Regions from separate parts of the Crenobacter sp. CS_VA4 genome, predicted to be linked through region 3. Evidence: riboswitches for the same ligand, from Rfam matches in the RefSeq annotation. Region 3 holds a riboswitch; each other region holds the start of a gene.
The links. Region 3 has a riboswitch for glycine ahead of ACZ2IA_RS15250 (trimeric intracellular cation channel family protein). Riboswitches for the same ligand answer to the same signal wherever they lie in the genome.
Positions count from the first base shown of each region.

Region 1: another riboswitch for glycine. It lies ahead of gcvT (glycine cleavage system aminomethyltransferase GcvT); the one in region 3 lies ahead of ACZ2IA_RS15250 (trimeric intracellular cation channel family protein).
Region 2: another riboswitch for glycine. It lies ahead of gcvH (glycine cleavage system protein GcvH); the one in region 3 lies ahead of ACZ2IA_RS15250 (trimeric intracellular cation channel family protein).

Region 1 covers NZ_JBVMAE010000003.1:67,311-72,790, forward strand. Annotated here, with positions in the region: gene gcvH (glycine cleavage system protein GcvH) at 1-39, opposite strand, end outside; gene gcvT (glycine cleavage system aminomethyltransferase GcvT) at 166-1,257, opposite strand; glycine riboswitch at 1,303-1,410, opposite strand; glycine riboswitch at 1,429-1,531, opposite strand; gene ACZ2IA_RS03760 (DUF1700 domain-containing protein) at 1,703-2,548, opposite strand; gene ACZ2IA_RS03765 (PadR family transcriptional regulator) at 2,548-2,910, opposite strand; gene gluQRS (tRNA glutamyl-Q(34) synthetase GluQRS) at 3,225-4,103, opposite strand; gene fdxA (ferredoxin FdxA) at 4,216-4,539, shown strand; gene ACZ2IA_RS03780 (sensor histidine kinase) at 4,684-5,480, opposite strand, start outside.
Region 2 covers NZ_JBVMAE010000007.1:48,956-54,435, reverse strand. Annotated here, with positions in the region: gene glyA (serine hydroxymethyltransferase) at 1-918, opposite strand, end outside; gene gcvP (aminomethyl-transferring glycine dehydrogenase) at 1,002-3,872, opposite strand; gene gcvH (glycine cleavage system protein GcvH) at 3,889-4,263, opposite strand; glycine riboswitch at 4,490-4,579, opposite strand; glycine riboswitch at 5,101-5,200, shown strand.
Region 3 covers NZ_JBVMAE010000016.1:8,860-14,339, reverse strand. Annotated here, with positions in the region: gene ACZ2IA_RS15270 (alginate lyase family protein) at 1-704, shown strand, start outside; gene ACZ2IA_RS15265 (YnfA family protein) at 773-1,090, shown strand; gene ACZ2IA_RS15260 (hypothetical protein) at 1,265-1,798, shown strand; gene ACZ2IA_RS15255 (tetratricopeptide repeat protein) at 2,000-2,326, opposite strand; glycine riboswitch at 2,404-2,491, shown strand; glycine riboswitch at 2,494-2,592, shown strand; gene ACZ2IA_RS15250 (trimeric intracellular cation channel family protein) at 2,828-3,442, shown strand; gene ACZ2IA_RS15245 (ABC transporter ATP-binding protein) at 4,043-5,480, opposite strand, start outside.

The sequences.
Region 1 (5,480 bases), on a different contig from region 3:
GCTTTCGACGTATTTCAGTTCGGCGGGGATCTGGCTCATGGATAGTTTCTCTCTCTCTCAAGATGACGGAACGGTCCGACCGAATCCGGCAACCTTGAAAAGCCTGCCTCACGGCGGTTTTTCAAGGTTTCCTGCGGTGTTCGGCCAACCTCGGTTCGATCGGGATTATTCGTAGACTTTTTTGCCGTTGCGCACGAACGGCAACTTGACGACACGCACCGGCGTCAGCGTACCACGCAGATCGACCGCGGCGACATCGCCGGTCGCCTTCGGCACGCGGGCGATCGCGATCGACAGCTTCAGCGTCGGCGAGAAGGTGCCGCTGGTGATCACGCCTTCGCCGGCGCCATCCACCACTACGCGCATCCCTTCGCGCAGCACGCCGCGGCTTTCCATCACCAGGCCGACCTGCTTCATCGCCACGCCGGCGGCCTTCTGCGCTTCCAGCGCCTTGCGGCCGATGAAGTCGCGATCAAGAGGTTCCCACGCCACCGTCCAGCCCATGCCGGCTTCGAGCGGCGAGACGCCTTCGTCCATATCGTGGCCGTACAGGTTCATGCCGGCCTCGAGGCGCAGCGTGTCGCGGGCGCCTAGGCCGGCCGGGGCGACACCGGCACCGATCAAGGCGGTGAAGAAGCCCGGCGCCTCATTGGCCGGGATCATGATTTCCAGGCCGTCTTCGCCGGTGTAACCAGTGCGGGCGACGAACCATTCACCGAACGGCAGGCCCTGGAATACCTTCAGGCCACGGATCTGTTCGGCCCAGTCGGGGTTCACCGCGCAGACCTTGTCGATCGCGTTCGGGCCCTGCACCGCCAGCATCGCCAGGTCGTCGCGCACGGTAAGCGTCACGTCGCGGCCTTCGCTGGTCTCTTTCAGCCAGGCGATGTCCTTGTCGCGGGTGCCGGCGTTGACCACCATGCGGTAGCCGTGTTCGGCCAGGTAGACGATCAGGTCGTCGATCACGCCGCCCTGTTCATTGAGCATGCCGGAATAGAGCGCCTTGCCGACGAAGCCGAGCTTGGCGACGTCGTTGGCGAGCAAGCCGCGCAGCCAGTCGCGCGCGTCGGAGCCAGTGATGTCGAGCACCACCATGTGCGAGACGTCGAACATGCCAGCGTCGCTACGGACGATTTCATGTTCTTTGAGTTGGGAGCCGTAATGGATAGGCATAGACCAGCCGGCGAATTCGACGATCTTGGCGCCGGCATCGACGTGCGACTGGAACAACGGGGTACAGCGGGGTGCTTGTGTCATCGGGGCAGATCCTTGGGCAGCCTATGGGTGCGTGCGTTTCCCTCAACACACCCCTCTGTCCTTGGCCACCTGAGATTTTCAGGTGGCGCTCGCCACCCTTAGCCCCTTCGGTGGGCGCCGTGTTGCCACGCGCCGCTCTCCAGAGTTTGGTCGGTCGGCCGAATGGCCACCGGGTCCCATACAGTCCTTTTGCCTGAGCGATTGCGGGTGCGCTTGCGCCTTCGGCGGCCGCCTATTCCTTCGAGAAAAGGCGGCTCTCTCCTGCATGTTGGCCGGATTATCGTGGCTGGCCGGCCGAATGGCAAGCCGGTTTTAGCTTCGTGTCAAGCGACATCCCGGCAGATTGCCGGCTTGTCATTCGGCCTCGATCAAGCCGCCGACGAACGGCGGCCATCACGGCGCCAAGCTTGGCCGAAACCGCCCTGCTTCGGCCAACCTTGCCCTGTCAGGCCCGCGCCAAACCGTCGCGCTCGCCCGACAGCAGCGCCAGCTGGTAACGACCGAAGCGCGCCAGCGCCCGCCAGGTCGCCCGCGCCAGCACCACCACGATCAGCAGGCCGACCCCGCCGGCCAGCAGCAGCCCCAGGCCGGTCATCAACAGCGCCGAGCGGTCGGAAATCCCGCCCAGCCCCTGCAGCTCGACCACGCCGTCCTCGCCGGACAACTGCAGCCGGCTGACCGAGCCGTCTGCGCTGCGCTCCAGCCGCACCGAACCGTCGGCGCCGGACGCCTCGACCAGCGTCTTGCCGGTGCTCGGGTCGCGGAGGATCACTACCTTGTCGCCCTGCCCGCCCTGGATGTTGACCAGCGGCCGGCCGCTATTTGGTGCACCGACGATCAGCGCCGGGCCGGCGCCCTGGTTGAACAGGATAGGCTCGATCGTCGGCCAGCCGAACAGGCTGTTGCTGACCCATAGCCCGGTCAACAGCACCCCAGCGAACAGCAGCGAACCCGACACCACGAAACCGAGCGTCAACACACCCAGATAGACCATGAACGGGATCGCCAGCACGAAGTTGAGCACGCCCAGCCCCGCCATGGCACCAACCACGCCGAACAGATTGCCGACCGAGCGGCGCGACTCCCACGCCTGCAGCCGCGCCTTCGCCTGCAGCTCGCGGGCCAGGCGCTGCGGGTCGCCGAGCGACGCGGCCACCTCCTCCTCGCTGCGGCCATCGGCCAGCGCGTCGCCGAAATACTCCGCGTAGTCGGCGAGGATCTCCTGCCTCTCGGCGGTCGGCAGCCCGGCCAGCGCCGCCTCCAGTTGCTGCATGAACGTCTGCTGATTCATCACACCTCTCCCTGCGGATTGTTCTGTCTGGCGCGCTGCGCGTCGTTCGCCGCGTGCGGCGCCAGCACGCTGTTGACTTCGCTGACGAACTCCTGCCACTCGGCCTGCATCTCGACCAGGCTCTGCCGCCCGGCCGCCGTCAGCGCGTAGTACTTGCGCGACGGCCCGCTCGGTGACTCGACCAGATAGGTCGTCACCCAGCCCTCGGCCTGCAGCCGGCGCATCAGCGGGTAGATGGTGCCCTCGCTGATTTCCATGCAGTCGGCCAGCCGGCTGACCAGCTCGTAAGCGTAGCTGTCGGCGCGGGCCAGCAAGGCCAGCACGCACATCTCCAGCGTGCCCTTCTTCAATTGTGTCTTCACTCGCCTTTCCCGGTTTGGCTGTCGCTGCCGTGTTGCCATACTACCTTGCACTACACGATAGTCGGCCGGAATCACGACGCGGGTTCACTGACAGCAGCAGTATATGAACAGGTACCTTGCATTGCAATACACCATTTTCAGCGACGCCCTGCAAGGTTGGCCGAAGCATGCCTGTCGAGCCATCTAAAATCCCCGCTAGTGCGGGAAACATTCCTCGGCGGCGGCCTTGACGGTTTCGCCGACGGAGTGGTTCAGCCGCCGATCAGGTGTTCGGCCAGTCACGCCGACGTTCAATCGGGTCGGGGGGCGCCGACTTACGCCACCACCGGCGCCGGCGCCACCTGTGCCAACTGCCAGTGAGCCCTCGCCCACTGCCACAACTCGGCGACGCTCTGGCAGGTCGGGTCGGGCTCGTGGCCCAGCCGGCTCAGCGCCAGACGCAATTCGGCAGCGGCGCCGGCCGGCTCGATCGCCGGCGCCAACGTCTGTTTCGACAACTTCTCGCCGGCGGCGTTGACCAGCAGCGGCAGGTGGCAGTAGCCCGGCGTCGCCACGCCCAGGCAACGCTGCAGCCAGATCTGCCTCGGCGTCGACACCAACAGGTCGGCGCCGCGCACGATGTCGGTGATGCCCTGCTCGGCGTCGTCGACCACCACCGCCAGCTGATAGGCCCAGAAGCCGTCGGCGCGCAGCAACACGAAGTCGCCGATGTCGCGCGCCAGGTCCTGTGCATAAGGCCCTTGCAGGCGGTCGACGAAGCCGGTTTCGCCGGACTCGACCTTGAGCCGCCAGGCGCGCCCCTCCCGGCCCGGCGGCAGGCCGTGCCGGCAAGTGCCCGGATAGACCGGGCCGTCGACACCCGGACGCGCCGCCAGCGCGATCTCGCGCCGGGTGCAGGTGCAGGGATAGGCCAGCCCGCGTTCGGCCAACGCCTGCAAGGCATCGCGGTAGCGATGATGGCGCCGGCTCTGGTACACCACCTCACCATCCCATTCGAAACCGAACGCCGCCAGCGTGGCGAGGATGTGCTCGCTCGCGCCGGGCTGCTCGCGCGGCGGGTCGAGGTCCTCGATGCGCACCAGCCACTCGCCGCCGCGGCAGCGCGCCTCGAGGTAGCTGCCGACCGCGGTCGCCAAGGAACCGGCGTGCAGCAGACCGGTCGGGCTGGGGGCAAACCGGCCACGGTACGGCATCGTGAAAAGGGGGTCAGAAACGGCAGCAGCGTCGACGGTCATGAAAAGCAGGGGCAAACTTGGCTAAAATTGGGGTCGAGACCACGACACCATTACATACAGAGGGAAAACCATGGCCTACGTTGTAACCGAAGCCTGTATCAAATGTAAATACACCGACTGCGTCGACGTCTGCCCGGTCGACTGCTTCCACGAGGGGCCGAATTTCCTGGCGATCGACCCGGACGAATGCATCGACTGCACGCTGTGCGTCGCCGAGTGCCCGGTCGAGGCGATCTACGCCGAGGAAGACGTGCCGGCCGGTCAACAAGAATACATTGAGCTCAACGGCAAACTCGCCAAGGTCTGGCCGGTGATCGTGGCCCGCAAGGACCCGCTGCCGGATCACGCCGACTGGGCCGAGGTCACCGACAAGCGGCAGTACCTGGAAGAATAAGAGCCGCTAACAAAACCCTCCCGGCGTAGTTCGCTGCCTTGCCGTACGACTTGTACTGTCTGCGACAGCGCGCCTAGCCGGGATCGCTTCGCTGGGTTTTGTCAGCGACGCTAAGTCTGCACGGGGCGCTGCCAGGCCGCCGGCTCACATCGGTTCGCAGGCCAGCGGCAACGCCAACTCGAACAGTGCCCCGCCCTGCGGCCGGTTGCCACAGGCGACCCGCCCGCCCAGCTCCTCGGCCACCTTCTTCACGATCGCCAGCCCCAGCCCGGTGCCGCCGGGACGGCGGGTAAAGAACGGCTCGAACACCTGATCCAGCACATCGTCGGGCAGGCCCGGCCCCTGATCCGCCACCTGCCAGACCACCTCGCCCCCCACCTGTCGCACCCGCAGTTCGACCACGCCGTCGGTCGGCGAGTGCTGCAACGCATTGTCGAGCAGATTGGACAGCGCCCCGCTCACCGCCTTGCGGTCACCGTGGATCTGCGCGGCCCCGGCCAGCTCGGACACGCCCTGCAGCAGCACCCCGTGCGCAGGCGGCGGCAGCGCCTGCAGCGTTTCCTCGGTCAGCGTCGCGACGTCGAGCTGCTCGCGCCGCGTCACCTGGCCGCGCACGAAATCGAGCATATTGTGGATCAACCCCTCCAGCGCCCGCAGCCGGTCCAGCGACTTGTCGGCAAAGCGCGCCCGCGCCTCCGGCGTCAGGCCGCCCTCGCGCAAGTTGGCCGCATACAACATCGCGGCCGACAACGGGGTGCGCAGCTGATGCGCCAGCGACGCCGCCATGCCGCCCATCGCCGCCAGCTTCTGCTGGTGGGCGAGTTCCGCAGTCAATTCGTACTGGCGCGTCACGTCGTGCACCAGCACGATCCGCCCGCCCAGCTCCGGCAAGTCCTGGTATTGCAGCACCACCCGTGCCCCCGGCTGGCCGTCCACCAGCA
Region 2 (5,480 bases), on a different contig from region 3:
CACCGCCGCCATCGCGCGAGCGTTGGCGATCACCTGTTGCTGGTAGGCAGCGAAGGACGGCTGCAGCGCTTCCTGGAACGCGACCGCCTTCGCCGCGATCACATGCATCAGCGGGCCGCCCTGGATGCCCGGGAATACGATGGAGTTGAGCTTCTTCTCGATGTCCGGATTCGACTTGGCGAGGATCAGGCCGCCTCGCGGGCCGCGCAGCGTCTTATGCGTGGTAGTGGTCACCACGTCGGCGAACGGTACCGGGTTCGGGTACAGACCGGCGGCCACCAGCCCCGCCACGTGGGCCATGTCGACCAAGAGGTAGGCGCCGACCTGGTCGGCGATGGCGCGGAAGCGCGCCCAGTCGATCACCCGCGAGTAGGCGGAGAAGCCGGCGACGATCAGCTTCGGTTTATGTTCGAGCGCGAGCTTCTCGACTTCGTCGTAGTCGATCAGGCCGGTATTGGTGTCGATGCCGTACTGGACGGCGTTATAGATCTTTCCCGAGAAGTTGACCGAAGCGCCGTGGGTGAGGTGGCCGCCGTGCGCCAGGCTCATGCCCAGCACCGTGTCGTGTGGCTGGATCAGCGCCATGTAGACGGCGGCGTTGGCCTGCGAGCCCGAGTGCGGCTGCACATTGGCGTAGTCGGCGCCGAACAGCTGCTTGGCGCGATCGATGGCCAGCTGCTCGACCACATCGACATGCTCGCAGCCGCCGTAGTAGCGCTTGCCCGGATAGCCCTCGGCGTACTTGTTGGTCAGCACCGAGCCCTGCGCCTGGATCACGCGCGGGCTCGCGTAGTTTTCCGAGGCGATCAACTCGATATGGTCTTCCTGGCGGAAGCGCTCGGCTTCCATCGCCTGCCACAGCGCGTCGTCGAAACCGGCGATTTGCAGCGGCTGGCTGAATTGTTCTTGGCGGGACATCTGTTTCTCCTTTGTGAGGGCTGTAGCCACCGTTCGGCCAACCTTTGGGTGATAGGGTTGGCCGAACAGCGGCGTCTTCAGTTTCAGTCTTCGTAGGCCGACAGCGGCGGGCAGCTGCAGACGAGGTTGCGGTCGCCGTAGACGTTGTCGACGCGGCCGACCGACGGCCAGTACTTGTTGGCGTGGTCGCGCTCCAGCCCTCGCGGGAACACCGCCTGTTCGCGGCTGTAGGCGTGGCTCCATTCGCCGGCCAGCACCGCCGCGGTGTGCGGCGCGTGTTTCAGCGGGTTGTCGTTGGCGTCGCTGCGGGCTTCCTCCACCGCGCGGATCTCCTCGCGGATCGTCACCATCGCCTCGATGAAGCGGTCGAGTTCGGCCTTCGATTCCGACTCGGTCGGTTCGATCATCAAGGTGCCGGCCACCGGGAACGACATGGTCGGTGCATGGAAGCCGAAGTCGATCAGCCGCTTGGCGATGTCCTCGACGCTGATCCCGGTGCTGTCCTTCAAGGGCCGCACATCGACGATGCACTCGTGCGCGACGCGGCCGTTCGGGCCGGTATAGAGGATCGGGTAGTGCGGCGCCAGTTTGGCGGTGATGTAGTTGGCGTTGAGGATCGCTACCTCGGTCGCGCGCTTCAGGCCCGCCGCGCCCATCAGCGCGATATAGGTCCAGGTGATCGGCAGGATGCTGGCGCTGCCGTAAGGCGCCGCCGACACCGCGCCGCCGCCGCCGAGACTCCCCGCCTTGTGGCCGGGCAGGAACGGGGCGAGGTGCGCCTTCACGCCGATCGGGCCGACGCCCGGGCCGCCGCCGCCGTGCGGGATGCAGAAGGTCTTGTGCAGGTTCAGGTGCGACACGTCGCCGCCGAAGCCGCCCGGTTGCGCCAGGCCGACCAGCGCGTTCATGTTCGCGCCGTCGATGTAGACCTGGCCGCCGTGCGCGTGCACCACGTCGCACACCTCGCGCACCCGCTCCTCGAACACGCCGTGGGTGGACGGGTAGGTGATCATGATCGCGGCGAGCTTGTCGCTGTGTTGCTCCGCTTTCGATTTCAGGTCATCGACGTCGACGTTGCCGGCCTCGTCGCACGCGACCACCACCACCTTCATGTTCGCCATCTGCGCGCTGGCCGGGTTGGTGCCGTGCGCCGACGACGGGATCAGGCAGACGTCGCGCTGCGACTCGCCGCGGCTGGCGTGGTAGGCGCGGATCGCGAGCAAGCCGGCGTACTCGCCCTGCGAGCCGGCGTTCGGCTGCAGCGACACCGCGTCGTAGCCGGTGATCGCACACAGCATAGACTCAAGCTCCTGGGTCAGCTCGCGGTAGCCGGCGGTTTGCTCGGCCGGGGCGAACGGGTGCAGCTTGCCGAATTCCGGCCAGGTCACCGGGATCATCTCGGTGGTGGCGTTCAACTTCATCGTGCAGCTGCCCAGCGGAATCATGGTGCGGTCGAGCGCCAGGTCCTTGTCGGCGAGGCGGCGCAGGTAACGCAGCATCTCGGTCTCCGAGCGGTACAGCTGGAACACCGGGTGCGTCAGGAAGTCGCTGGTCCGGACGAGCGGCGCCGGGATCGCGTCGGCGGCCTGCGCTTCGAGTGCGGCGAAGTCCGGCGTGACCTTGCCGAGCGCGAACAGGCTCCACAATGCCACGACGTCGGCCGAAGTCGTCGTCTCGTCGAGCGAGATGCCGATGCGGGTGTCGGCGCTGGCGCGCAGATTGACGCCGCGCGAGCGCGCCTGCGCATGCAGCACGTCGGCGTGGTTGGCGGTGTCGACCGAGACGGTCACCGTGTCGAAGAACGACTCGGTCGGTACCGAATAGCCGAGCTCGCGCAGCCCTTCGGCCAACGTGGCGGTCAGCCTGTGCACGCGGCGGGCGATCGCGGTCAGCCCCTCGGGGCCGTGGTAGGCGGCGTAGAGGCCGGCGATGATCGCCAAGAGCGCCTGCGCGGTGCAGATATTGCTGGTGGCCTTCTCGCGGCGGATGTGCTGCTCGCGCGTCTGCATCGCCAGGCGCAGCGCCGGGCGGCCGTGGCTGTCGACCGATACGCCGACCAGGCGGCCCGGCATGGTGCGCTTGAACTCGTCGCGGGTCGCGAAGTAGCCGGCGTGCGGGCCGCCGAAGCCCATCGGCACGCCGAATCTTTGAGTCGTGCCGACCGCGACGTCGGCGCCGAATTCGCCCGGCGGGGTCAGCAGCGTCAGCGCCAGCAGGTCGGCGGCGACGACGACGAGCGCGCCCTGTGCGTGGGCGGCCTCGGTGACGGACCGGTAGTCGATCAGGTCGCCGTGCGAGCCCGGGTACTGCAAGAGCACGCCGAAGCACTCGAAGCCGGCGAGATCGCGGCGCGGGTCGCCGACGACCACCTCGATGCCCAAGGGCTCGGCGCGGGTCTTCACCACTTCGATGGTCTGCGGATGGCAGTCGCGGGCGACGAAGAACACCGCGCTCTTCGATTTGGACAGGCGCTGACAGAAGGTCATCGCCTCGGCCGCGGCGGTCGCCTCGTCGAGCATCGACGCGTTGGCGATCTCAAGCCCGGTCAGGTCGGTGACCATGGTCTGGAAGTTCAGCAGCGCCTCGAGGCGGCCCTGCGAGATTTCCGGCTGGTACGGGGTGTACGCGGTGTACCAGGCCGGGTTCTCGAACACATTGCGCAGGATCACCGGCGGGGTGTGGGTGTCGTAGTAGCCCATGCCGATGTAGGACTTGAACACCTGGTTGCGCGCGGCGATCTTGGCGAGGCGCTCCAGCACCTCGGCTTCGCTGCAGCCGTCGGCGAGGGCGAGCGGGGCGGCCAGGCGGATGCTGGCGGGGACGACCTCGTCGATCAGTTCGGCGAGCGAGTCGACCTGCAGTTCGGCCAACATCGCCTGCTGTTCGTCGGCGCCCGGGCCGATGTGGCGGCGCTGGAACAGCGCGTCCTCTTTGAGCGAATCATCACGGAACATGGCAGCTCTCCCGGGCTTATTGGTCGATCAGGTTCTGATAGGCGACATCGTCCATCAGACCGTCCAATTGGGCTGGGTTGTCGAGGCGGATGCGGAAGAACCAGCCGTCGCCCTCGGGCGCGTCGTTGACCAGGCTCGGTTCGTCGGCGAGCAGGCTGTTGACCGCGACGATTGTGCCGTCGACCGGCAGCTTGATCTCGCCGGCGGCCTTCACCGATTCGATCGTGGCGGCTTCCTGGCCCTGGGTGAACGATTCGCCTTCTTTGGGCAGCGCGACATAGACCAGGTCGCCCAGCAGGTTCTGCGCATATTCGGTGATGCCGACCGTGACGCTGCCGTCGTCTTCCAGACGCAGCCATTCGTGGGATTCGGTGTATTTGGTCTCGCTCATTGCTCTCTTCCTGACAGGATTGTGTTGGGATAAAACACAGCCAACGTCAGTCGGAGGGCGAGACGGAAGGGGCGATCGCGGGATCGGCAGCCGGGTCTGTCGGGGGCGCTCCAGGCTGACGTCAGCCTGTTGCCCCCTCTGTCCTTTGTGCCTGAGAGATTACGCGCCAGCGGGGCTGGCGCTTTTCCTTCGGCGAGGCCACGCGGGCCTACTCTCCAGAGAGCTCGTCGATGCAGCAGTCCTTTTGCCTGAGAGTTTCTGGGGCGATTCCCCTTCGGCGCCGCCCGGGTCGGGCGATCTCTCCTGCAGCATCCGTGAAGCTTTTTCCAAGCTAATGGAAACGCTGAAAGCCTGTCAACAGAAAAACACTCTTGGCATGGTTTATTTCTCTCGAGAGAAAAACCGGGCATTAAATCAAACGGCCGATTAAACTAACTTCAAATTAAATTGTTTCTACGGGAAATAACGCTGTTGCAAAATGAATACGCTGGAAATGGGTATTTTTTAATTCGGGAAATGCTGCGCCGCAGCGCAATGTTTGATCGAATTCCAGCCTAACTCCCTATAGAAAGCTTGCTGATGCCGGTGCAAATCGGTTTTGCGGCAATTGAAATTGGCCGTGGTTACCATTATCGCGAAGTCGGAAATATTGCGATGCACAATATTAATTCCTCACTCACCGATTGACAGCGGCTTCGAGCCTACCTAGATTTTCCGCAGCTTCCGCTCCTTCGGTACGACGAGGGGCGGGACGATGCAGCTGGAGAGATCGCCCGACACGGGCGGCGCCGAAGGGGAATCGCCCCAGAAACTCTCAGGCAAAAGGACTGCCGCATCGACGAGCTCTCTGGAGAGTAGGCCCGCGTGGCCTCGCCGAAGGAAAAGCGCCGGCCCCGCTGGTGCGTAATCTCTCAGGCAAAAGGACAGAGGGGGGCAGACGTCGTAAACCTCGGGCACCGACTGAGCCCCAACTGCCGGCCGGCGATACGCCGAGGTTTGCGCTCCCCCACATCGCCCAGGAGAGGCCATGCGTCCCTATCCCGTTAACGATTCCTAGCGAATCCGCCTGACGAACCCCCCGACAGAATCCGGCCCGGCAATCCAGCATCGGGTTTTGTCCCCGGTTCTAACACACCGCGCGCCCGCCATTCCTTCTCGCCTATCGGCCAGAAGGCGGTGCCCGGCTGCGCCGGTGAAATCCCTGCTGATCTAATTCG
Region 3 (5,480 bases):
ATCGCCCCAGCTTCAACCCGATCGACGAAACGGCCATGGACGGCATGATCGATGCGTACAGCCTCAGTCAAGCGGACTTGCCGGCCGCCACCCGAGAGAACGTGCGACTTCTCTTGCGAGACATGGCAGAAGGCTATCTCGCCCGCATGCAGGCGATGCGCGCCGAAGCCAAGGGGACGTCGATCAACAACTGGCAGAGCCATCGCGTCAAGATCGTCACGCTCGCCGCCGTGGCGCTCCGCGATAAGCGGCTGTTGGCCGCCGCACGGACGGCCTATCTTCGCCAGCTGGACGCCAATATGCGGCCGGACGGATCGGTCATCGACTTCGAGGAGCGCGACGCGCTGCACTATGTGGTCTACGACCTTGAACCGCTGACGCGCGCGGCACTCGCCGCAAGCTCGATGGGCCAGGATTGGCTGACGTTGAAAGGGCACGACGGCCAAAGCCTGCAGAAGGGACTGGACTGGCTGCTGCCCTATGCCGACGGTCGCAAGACCCATGAGGAATACGTGCACACCACCGTCAAGTTCGACCTGCAGCGACGCGACGCGGGGCTGCCGGGCTTCAGCGGTCTATGGGATCCGAAGAGTGCCAACGGGCTCTACTGGGCGGCCAGCCTGTTGGATGCACGCTATCGGCCCCTCGCCCAGGCCTTGGCGAAGAATCCGCCGCTCTGGTTATCGGCGGTCTGCAATCGGTAGAAGGCTAGCGGTCGATTTGCCCCGACGAATCGGGCAGAATGGCGGCGATTGCCCCTGCCCACCTATTGATGAAACCGTTCCTGCTCTACCTCGCCACCGCCCTGGCCGAAATCGTCGGCTGCTACCTGCCCTACCTGTGGTTGCGCCAGCAGGGATCGCCATGGTTGTTGCTGCCGGCGGCGCTCAGCCTGGCGCTGTTCGCCTGGCTCCTGACGCTGCACGAGGCGGCTTCCGGCCGGGTCTACGCCGCGTATGGCGGCGTCTATATCGGCATGGCGCTGCTCTGGCTATGGCTGGTCGACGGGATCCGGCCGAGCCTGTGGGACCTGGCCGGGGTGGCCGTCGCGCTCTCCGGCATGGCGATCATCCTGTTCCAGCCGCGTTAAGAGCCGCTAACAAACCCCTCCCGGCGTTGTTGCGCTGCCTTGCCGTACGACTTGTACTGTCTGCAGCAGCGCGCCTAGCCGGGACCGCTGCGCTGGGCTTTGTTAGCGACTCTAAGCGCTGCCGTCGTGCCCGCACGCTTGCGAAACCGCACCGCCACCCCAAACTTCCACCGCATGAAACGACTGCTCGCCCCGTTCTGGTTCCTACTCGCTAGCCTGTTCCTGCTGGAGGCCTGGCTGTGGGAACGGCTCGGCCCGCTGGTGCGCCGCTTCGTCGACTGGGCGCCGTGGCGGCCGCTCACCGAGCGGCTGTCGCGCCGCCTGGCGACGCTGTCGCCCTACCCGGCGCTGTTCTGCGTCGCGGTGCCGCTGTTGATGCTGGTGCCGTTGAAGTTCGTCGAGGTGGCACTGCTGATCCAGCAACGCTATGCGCTGGCGATCCTGACGCTACTACTGGCCAAACTGCTCGGGATGGGGGTGGCGTCGTGGCTGTTTACGATCTGTAAACCGGCGCTGCTTGAGATCGGCTGGGTGGCACGCACTTACGCCGCGCTGGTACGCGCCGTTGACTGGGCGCACGAGAAGACCGCGCCGTACCGGCGCTGGCTGGAACGCCGGCTGGCGGCCGAATCGGGCGGACGCCGCTGGCTACGGTTGCGGCGCCTGCGACGCTGGGCACAGCGGCGCTCGCGTAGAACCGGCGCCTGAGCAGGACATGCAGGAACGCTGATCATGGCCGGTCAGCCGGTCAATAACATGGCTTAGAGTCGCTAACAAAACCCAGCGCAGCGGTCCCGGCTAGGCGCGCTGCTGCAGACAGTACAAGTCGTACGGCAAGGCAGCGCAACAACGCCGTGAGGGTTTTAGCTGCGCAGAAACTCGGCTAAGCCTCGTTTTGTTAAGCGGCTCTTAGCCGGCCGCCTTGTCGAGGCGGCGTAGGAACACGCCCATCTCCTTGGCCGCCTGCAGGTCGCCCTTCAGCTCGGCCACCGCGATACCGTCCTGGTAGACCAGCCGCGCCGCGTCCGGCTTAGCAGCGGCCACCAGCACCTTGCCGAGCAGCTTCCACGCCGCCGAGTAGTCGGGCTGCATCACCAGCGCCTGGCGCAGTTGCGCCTCGGCTTCGGCCAAGCGGTTCTGGTGCATCAGCTCATTGGCGATGCCGAAGCGCAGCATCGCCCCGTCGCGTGGCGTGTCGACCAGTTTCATCAGCGCATCGAGCATCGGAGTCGTCATGGCATTTCCTCGCGATCCGCGGCGCGGCCGCGGGTCGGTGTACGTTTGACCGTCTTGTTGCGGTGCGGGATAATAGCGCGCTGGTTGCAGGAGAGCGAGGGTTCGACCCTCCGCCGAAGACGCAAGCTCCCATAATCGCTCAGGCAAAAGAACTGCAACCGCGTTATCGATAGCCGATTGGAGAGAGGCCGGCGCCAGCCGGTCCACCGAAGGGGCGAGTGGCGCCAGCCACCAAAACTCTCAGGTAAAAGGACAAGGGGAGAGGCTAACGGGCATAACGCCCGCTCGCACCCTGAAAGCGCCTTGATCATGACACTCTCCACCCTGCGTATCCGACCCTGTTCCGGCCCTTCCGGTTCCCCCGTTTCGTCGCCTCGCCCGCTTTGCCTCCGGCACCGCCCGCGCCGTTGACACGCTGACCCTTATTCCAGTCTGCGCGCGTCGGCGGCCCAGCCCGTCCGGCCCGCGCGGTTTTGCCGACTTCCTGTTTCGACCACCACCATGCTGACTTACATCTATCTGATCGCCATCACCGCCGAAGCCATGACCGGGGCGCTTGCCGCCGGCCGTCGCAATATGGACATCTTCGGCGTCTCGGTCATCGCCTTCCTGACCGCGCTCGGCGGCGGCACGGTGCGCGACATCGTGCTCGGCCACTTCCCGATCGGCTGGACCCAGCACCCCGAGTATCTGTACCTGACGCTCGGCGCGGGTCTCTTCACCGTATTCGTGTCGCGCTATATGCACCGGCTGCGCAACGTGTTCCTGGTGCTCGACGCGATGGGCCTGGTGGCATTCACGCTGATCGGCAGCAACGTCGCGCTCGGCATGGGTTACCAGCTGCCGGTGGTGGTGGTCGCCGGCATGATCACCGGCATCGCCGGCGGCGTGCTGCGCGACGTGCTGTGCAACCGCGTGCCGGTGGTGTTCCGCCAGGAGCTGTACGCCAGCGTGTCGTTCGCGGTCGCCCTGCTCTACCTCGGCCTGCACCACCTCGGCGTCGGCGACGACGTCAACACCGTGGCTGGTTTCGCGCTCGGCCTGACGATCCGGCTCGGCGCGGTCTATCGCGGCTGGAATCTGCCGACCTTCTCGTATCAGCGGCGCCTGCACTGAACGTTGGCCGAAGAGTAGACACGACAAAGCCAGCCCGAACGGGCTGGCTTTTTTCATGCCGGAGCCTATCAGACACTGGCCTCAGCCAGCTCACGGGCACGCCGCAGCGAGCGAGAATGCTGCCCCGCTGCGGCAGCGCGCCGGACGCGAGGTCGGCGTGCGCGGCAGCAGCATACTGTTCCAGGTGGTGAGTTTCAGGTCATCGGGATAGCGGCGTGGGCCGGCAGAGCGGCGGCCAATAGAAGGCTGCATAGGTGTAGCGACCTGCATTTGAAACCGGTCTGAACTGCAATCGACGCAATTTCATGACAGAAATAACTGCAACCATCTATCCCACTCGTTCTGACTGGACTGGTTGCAGTTAATCCTGTCCTGGCGTGATGTAATGCAGTCCTGGCCGGTGGAATGCAGTCCTCTACAGCTAACGAGGCCGGAGGATGTACACGATGCCCTAGCCGGGCAGCAGCTTGGCCGTATCCCGATTGGCCAATCACTCTTTGGCCGGTAACATCAGGGCACGGTCACCAAGGTCATGTTTAACGCTGGAGTCATACGGCCGTACCCGACACTCGGCCGGCCACCCAGGCGCCTTGGTGGTCCTCAAGGGCCCGCTCGACGAACTAACGGCCTACCCGCATCTTGATGGAGCTCGCAAAGGTGAGCGTACCTTCCTCTTTTTATCAGCAGTTCGGTATGCGTTCCTTGTTCGATGATTCGGCCTGATTCCATTACAACGATGCGATCGGCAAAACGTACAGTCGTCAAACGATGTGCAATGATCAGCGTTGTGCGCCCGGTCGATGCCGCTTGCAGAGAGTCGATCACGACGCGCTCGGATATTGCATCGAGTCCGCTCGTTGGCTCGTCCAAAATTAAAATTGGTGCGTTTCGCAGAATGGCTCTCGCAATTGCGATCCGCTGCTTCTGGCCGCCGGAAAGGCTTGTCCCGCGTTCGGAGACGCGCGCCTCATAGCCAAGCGGCTTCTGTCGAATAAACTCATCAGCGTTTGCCGCAATAGCAGCGGCAACTATTTCAGCGTCAGTGGCGTCTGGTCGGCCGAAAGCAATATTGTCTCGAATCGTTCCATTGAAAAGCAGCGAGTCCTGGAGCACGAGACTCACATGGTCGCGCAACGATTGAACCTGATAATCGCGAATGTCCTCGCCATCGAGAAAAACAGCGCCGCTAGTCGGGTCAAAAAATCGCGACACAAGACTCACCAGACTGCTCTTCCCTGCGCCCGTAGCTCCGACAATGGCAACGGTTTCGCCGGCCGCAATACGCAGGTTGATGCCAGAGAGTACCGGGTGGTTCGAATCGTATTCGAATGAGACGTCGCGGAACTCTATTTCGCCCTTGAGCGTTTTTACCTGTTTCGCTCCCTTACGGTCAGCTACTTCCGTGCTTACCGCCAACACATCCGCGATGCGCTCGGCACCAATGGTGGCCTTGTTAAAGGCAAACGAAAGACGGGACAACGCTTTCATCGGTGCATACAGATTCGTGACGTAAGCAAAGAAGACGATGACATCACCGGTCGTTAACTCGCCCGCGATGACGCGGGTTGCGCCATACCAGATTACGATTGCCAATCCCGCGGCCGCCAACAAATCAACCAACGGCGCGACCCGAGCGCGATAGCGCACACCTTCTAGGTAAGCTGCCAGACTGTTTGAACCCTGGGCGTTGAATCGTTCATCCTGTTTCTGTTCCTGCGCCAGCCCTTGCACGACGCGAATAGAAGCCAGCGTTTCCTGCGCAACAGAAGCAAGCAAACCATCGCTCGTGCGAGCGGCACGAGACGCCTTGCGGATACGCCCCGTGTAACTGAAAACAATCCAGAATAATAGTGGAGCTACAGAAAGCGCTGCCGATGCAAAACGCCAATCCAACCAGAACATTATCGACACCATCCAGATCAGCAAAAACACATTGCTGACTAAAATAATGGTGCCGTCCGCAATCAAATCCTGCATCGCGGTAATGTCAGTCGTGAGGCGCGTAACCAAATCGCCTGTGCGCTGGCGATCGTGAAAC